2 regions of the Cellvibrio zantedeschiae genome follow, and region 1 is predicted to be linked to the other one. Evidence: riboswitches for the same ligand, from Rfam matches in the RefSeq annotation. Region 1 holds a riboswitch; the other holds the start of a gene.

Region 1 (3,148 bases):
TCCCCTACGGGCGCGGCCATTCGCGACATTATTAATGTGCTTGAGCGACGCTTTCCGAGCATTCCGGTCACAGTAATTCCAGTTGCGGTGCAAGGCAAAGAAGCTGCGCCACAAATTGTAAAAGCTATTAGCCTCGCCAATCGCGCAGGCTTGTTTGATGTGGTTATTCTGGGGCGAGGTGGTGGCTCACTCGAAGATTTATGGCCATTTAATGAAGAAATTGTTGCACGTGCGATTTTTGCTAGCGATCTTCCGATTGTCAGCGCCGTTGGCCACGAAGTAGATTTCACCATCGCCGATTTTGTCGCAGACTTGCGTGCGCCTACCCCGTCGGCAGCAGCCGAATTAATCACTCCTGACGGCGAGGATTGGCTAGATAAATTTATTGGTTTTGAAGTGCTGCTGGAAGAAGCCATGCAAAGGAGCCTCAACCACTGGCAACAGAAACTCCAGTGGCTGCGCTCACGTTTGCGCCACCCGAAAGATAAGCTGGAACAGCAAGCACAGCGTTGCGACACTTTGGAAATCCGTCTGAAAAATGCCATCCAAAAAGCGCTTACGCATTCGCAAAACCGACTCAACACCTTAGTTCTTCGCCAAAAAGCACAGCACCCTCAAACACGTTTGTTACAACTTACTCATAGGTTTCAACTAGCGAGGCAAAATCTGATTAAAGCCCAATCGCAAATTTTTATTCAAAAGCGTCAAGGGTTTAATGAAGCTGTGCGAATGTTAAATACGTTGAGCCCCCTCAAAACACTTGAGCGTGGCTATTCGTTAACAACACTAGCAGAATCGCAAACACCTATTACAAGCAGTCAGCAACTCAAGCCGGGTGACAAAGTAAAAACCCAGATCGCCAAAGGCGAGTTTGTTGCTGTGGTGGAAAGTATTAACCAGTAAGACAGATTGCTTTAGGTCGCCCAGCTCAGTATATTGGCGACTTTCTTGTCGGAGCGCCTCGGTGTCCTTGTAAATGGACATACGGAGGCTGAGATGGGTTCGGCCCAATCCGTAGAACCTGATCAGGTTGAGACCTGCGGAGGGAACAAGGTATTCATGGGCACTACCCCGACCTCGTTCTAAATCCCCTGCCTCAACGCGACATCCCGAGGCGCAATGACCAACTCAAGTCCACATCATATTGCAATTCCCGGCGCTGGTTTGCTGGGGCGTTTGCTCGCGTGGCAACTTTTGCAGTCGGGCTGCAAAGTCACTTTATTTGAAGCAGGAAGTTTTACACCCAATCAACCGCAAACAGATCGTGCCGCCGCATTTACGGCAGCGGGAATGATTGCCCCCCTAAGTGAAGCCGTTGTTTCTGATGAAGGCGTGTATCGCATGGGCCAATTTGCACTTACACAATGGCCGCAATGGCTGGCGACATTAAACGCACCTGCTTCATTATTTTTTCAACGCGGCAGTTTGGTTATTGCGCACCCGCAAGATCTTAGCGAACTGGAACAATTCGAACGCGAATTGAAATTTGTTATTCCGCAGTGCAAAAGCTATCACCGTCTTAACCAACAACAAATTCAGGAATTGGAACCTGATTTAAATCCCAACTTTGCGCAGGGACTTTTTCTCGCTGAAGAAGGCCATATAAATAATCGCGAGCTGCTCACCGCTATTGGACATGAAATTATTGCGCTTGGCGTAAATCTGCGTGAATTCACCAAAGTGAATGTCGCTGCACATAAAATTATCACTGAAAACAGCGAAGAAAATTTTGACCTGGTAATTGATTGCCGCGGCTTTGGCGCCAAATCACAAGACACTAAACTGCGCGGTGTTCGCGGCGAGACATTGCATGTTGAAACCAAAGAAATTCAACTGAGTCGCCCTGTGCGCTTAATGCATCCGCGCTATCAACTTTACATTGTACCTAAACCAAATCACCGTTTTATGATTGGCGCCACGCAAATTGAAAGCGAAGATCGTTCACCAATTACCTTGCAATCTTCGCTGGAGTTAAGCAGTGCACTTTATACTTTGTCGCCTGCATTTGCCGAAGCGCGAATTATCGAGATGGATACCAATTTGCGCCCCGCTTATATGGATAACTTACCGCGAGTGAAAATTCAAAATGGGTTAATTACCGCGAACGGATTATTTCGGCACGGGTATTTATTAGCGCCTGCGGTCGTAGAGAATATTTTGGCGCATATCCTAAAAAAACCTGAACTCGTTTTTACCGAACTATTAAATTAAAAGAAATACAAATGATCAAGATCAGCTTAAACAACGAATCTAAAACAATTGCGACAAACACTTTGCTTAGTGATGCGCTCTTAGACTGGGGATTCGAGGGCGTAAAAATTGCCGTTGCAATCAATGGTGAGTTTGTTCCTCGTTCAACCTACACAGAACGTGAGCTTAAGGATGGCGATCAAATCGATATAGTAAAGCCTGTTGGAGGCGGTTAACCATGACTTACACACCCACACTACCTGCAAAAAATTTCACGCTTTACGGTGAAACTTTTTCCAGCCGGTTTTTATTAGGCACCGCGCTTTATGCATCGCCACAATTAATGCGTGACTCCATTATTCAATCACGCGCGGAAATTGTAACACTGGGTTTACGGCGGCAAAATCCGGAAGATCGTTCCGGTGATGCCATCTGGAAGTTTATTCAGGAAAGTGGTTGTCGTTTATTACCAAATACTGCTGGGTGTAAGTCGGTAAAAGAGGCTGTAACCCTGGCAGAAATGTCACGCGAAATTTTTGATACGGATTGGATCAAGCTCGAAGTAGTTGGTGATGACTACAACCTGCAACCTGATCCTTTTGGTCTGGTAGAAGCATCCGATATTTTAATTAAAAAAGGCTTCAAAGTTTTACCTTATTGCACCGACGATTTAATTCTTTGCAAACGTTTGCTGGATGTGGGTTGCGAAGTGTTGATGCCGTGGGGTGCACCTATTGGCACAGGCCAAGGTTTATTAAACCGCTATAACCTACGCACCTTGCGCGAGAGAATTAAAGATGTACCTATGATTATTGATGCAGGTTTAGGAGCACCGTCGCAAGCTGCTGAAGCTATGGAGATGGGGTTCGATGGAATTTTATTAAATACCGCCGTGGCAAAAGCGCACAATCCGCCACTCATGGCAGAAGCTTTTGCAGATGCAATTGATGCTGGAAGA
Region 2 (3,148 bases), 1.3 Mb from region 1:
ATCAAAACGTTGTTTAACCTGGTCGAGTTGGTGCGCAAATGCATTTTGTTCTGCGATGCTGGTTTCCAATTTATCCACCGAGCGCAAAACATTGAAGTAGGCGCTGGCCACACGAACTATAAGGCTTTGCTGATCAGCACCGTATAGGGCTTCAGCTTGCTCGCTTAATTTCTGGCCTTTTTTGTAGTCGTACCAGGCAGACATGTTGAACAGAGGTTGGTCCAAGGTAATGCCCCAGTCCTTAGTTTTGCTGTTTGTTTCTCCAATACGAGTAGACACGGGAGTTTCTGTGTAATCGCCCTTGGCATCGCTGTAGTTATATCGAGCGTTCACTTGTGGCAGCAAACCTGCACGGGCAATAGCAGCGTACTCTTTATTTGCTTCGTAGCCGGCTTTGTCAGCTTTAATTTGCGCATCGTTTTTGAGCGCGAGTTCGTAAATTTCCAACAAGGTATTAGCACTGGCTCCAAATGGGGCGAATGCAAGCAGACCAATAGCCAGATAAAGCTTTGACTTTTTCATAGAGAACGACTCTTTCATAAAAAATCCTGAGGGTAAAAGATTCCGGTGTATATGGGTAAACAAATCAGGTAAAAAAATGTACAGCTTGAGCTGCAAACTTATGAAGCCCCACTTATGTAAGCTCTAGCTTAGACGCAGATCCGCAGGGTTTGGATTCACTCGTAAATTTAAAGGCCGAGTTTAGCGGGTTGGGTGTTACTGGTCGAGCTTTGAGGCTAATCAACAGGTTAAAAAGGGTAAACACTTGTCAGCAGAGGGTGTAGTTACAAATGTAAGCAGCATTTAGCGCGCTTGTCATGAACTTCGCCTGTCCTCTATAGGCTTGGCTCGATTTGATCGGAAGTCTGATTCAAAAACCGGTGTTGCCGGGATAAAGCTGGATGAGGCTAGATTAGTGAGTCATAAGGAGTGCCTATTGCTTTACACCCAAGGCTCAGTTCAATAGACTGCGAGGCTTCTTGTCGGGGTGCTTTAGGATACAGATTCCAAAGCTGAGATATACCCGCATACCTGATCCGGTTAGTACCGGCGTAGGGAACGAGAGCTCTCACTGGCGGTTCAGCCGCACCTCTCTTCCGCGCCTTTTGCTTGTTAGCGGAAAATCCATGAATCCGAAAACGAATACACCCATTGCAATGACCATCGCTGGCAGTGATAGCGGTGGCGGGGCAGGTATTCAAGCCGATTTAAAGACATTTGCGGCTCTGGGTGTTTACGGTTGTAGCGCAATTGCCTCATTAACGGCCCAAAATACTCGTGGCGTTCAAGGTGTTTTGCCTATTGCGCCGGCTTTTGTGCAGGCTCAAATTCAATCGGTGTTGAGCGATATTCAGGTGGGTGCAATCAAAACAGGTATGTTGGCGACTGCGGATATTATCAGCGCAGTCGCAGAGTCCTTGGCCGATAACTCTATTCCTTTGGTGCTAGACCCGGTAATGGTTGCAACCAGTGGCGATAGGTTGCTCGCTGAGGATGCCATTAATAACCTGATCACCAAGCTGATTCCGCGCGCAAGTGTTCTGACTCCCAACCTATTAGAAGCTGCTGCGCTTCTTAACACCAGGGTTGCCAGTTCAATAGTAGAAATGGAGCAGCAGGCTAAACACTTGCTGGCCATGGGAGCGCAAGCCGTGCTGATGAAAGGCGGGCACGCCAGCGGCGAAGATGCGACAGATTTATTAATGACCAATGCCGGTGTGGAATTGTTTAGGGCTAAACGAATAGACACCAAAAATACCCACGGCACAGGTTGTACGCTGGCCTCTGCAATTGCAGCAGGTTTGGCAAAAAATTTAACGCTGCGCGATGCTGTCGCCCAAGCGAAAGATTATTTACACAATGCTTTATTACATTCTAATGAATTGAACATAGGGCAAGGATCTGGCCCCGTACATCATTTTTATAAATTTTATTAATTTGGACCTTGTTGCTCCTGCTAGTTAACGCAATTAGTAGCGATGACGATTCCTATTTATCAAAGAAAAAAGTTAAAACCTGAGGATATCCCATGAATACCAGCGTAGAAAAAATCCTGAGCGAAAGCGCGCAAGTTGATCAGGCTTCCGTGCAGCCTTTTACCGGCTCGCAAAAAATGTATGTTCAGGGTTCCCGTCCTGATATTCGCGTTCCTATGCGCGAAATTACGCTGGCAGATACGCCTACTGACTTTGGTGGTGAAAAAAATCCACCTGTACGTGTTTACGATACCTCTGGCCCTTATACTGATCCAAACGTAAAAATTGATTTGCGTACCGGTTTGGGCGATGTGCGCACTGCCTGGATTGAAGAACGCAATGACACAGAAGTTTTGGAAGATAGTCATTCAGAATTTACCAACTCTCGTTTGAATGATCCAAAGCTCGCAGCACTCCGTTTTAACCTCACTCGCAAACCACGCCGCGCTAAACCTGGCATGAACGTATCGCAAATGCATTACGCAAAACGCGGCATTATTACACCGGAAATGGAATACATTGCGATTCGCGAAAACATGGCGCTTGCACAAGCGCGTGAACTGGGTGTAATGAATCAACAACACGCTGGCATGAGTTTTGGTGCAAGTATTCCTGATGAAATCACTCCTGAGTTTGTGCGCGATGAAGTAGCGCGTGGTCGTGCGATTATTCCTGCCAATATCAATCACCCTGAACTGGAGCCGATGATTATTGGCCGTAACTTTCTGGTGAAAATTAACGGCAACATCGGTAATTCGGCGCTGGGTTCTTCCATTGAAGAAGAAGTAGAGAAATTAACCTGGGGCGCGCGTTGGGGTGCAGATACTGTGATGGATTTATCCACCGGTAAAAACATTCACGAAACCCGCGAGTGGATTATTCGCAATTCACACGTACCCATTGGTACTGTTCCAATTTATCAAGCACTCGAAAAAGTTAACGGTATTGCAGAAGATCTGACGTGGGAAATTTTCCGCGATACATTGATCGAACAAGCAGAGCAGGGTGTGGATTATTTCACCATTCATGCTGGCGTTTTATTGCGCTATGTTCCACTTACGGCTAAACGCGTGACAGGTATTGTGTCGCGTGGTGGTTCGATTATGGCGAAATGGTGTCTTGCGCATCACAAAGAAAACTTCCTCTACACCCACTTCGAAGAAATTTGCGAA

Evidence for each region. A riboswitch is a leader RNA that binds a small molecule or an ion and turns the genes downstream of it on or off. The one in region 1 is predicted to bind thiamine pyrophosphate.
Region 2: linked by a shared signal. The riboswitch ahead of thiD (bifunctional hydroxymethylpyrimidine kinase/phosphomethylpyrimidine kinase) and the one ahead of thiO (glycine oxidase ThiO) in region 1 are both predicted to bind thiamine pyrophosphate.

The regions. Positions count from the first base shown of each region.
Region 1 covers NZ_BMYZ01000001.1:1,009,474-1,012,621, reverse strand. The annotation lists gene xseA (exodeoxyribonuclease VII large subunit) at 1-903, shown strand, start outside; TPP riboswitch at 943-1,065, shown strand; gene thiO (glycine oxidase ThiO) at 1,120-2,211, shown strand; gene thiS (sulfur carrier protein ThiS) at 2,223-2,426, shown strand; gene IE104_RS04480 (thiazole synthase) at 2,429-3,148, shown strand, end outside.
Region 2 covers NZ_BMYZ01000001.1:2,337,248-2,340,395, reverse strand. The annotation lists gene IE104_RS10355 (TolC family outer membrane protein) at 1-540, opposite strand, end outside; TPP riboswitch at 975-1,076, shown strand; gene thiD (bifunctional hydroxymethylpyrimidine kinase/phosphomethylpyrimidine kinase) at 1,128-1,937, shown strand; gene thiC (phosphomethylpyrimidine synthase ThiC) at 2,030-3,148, shown strand, end outside.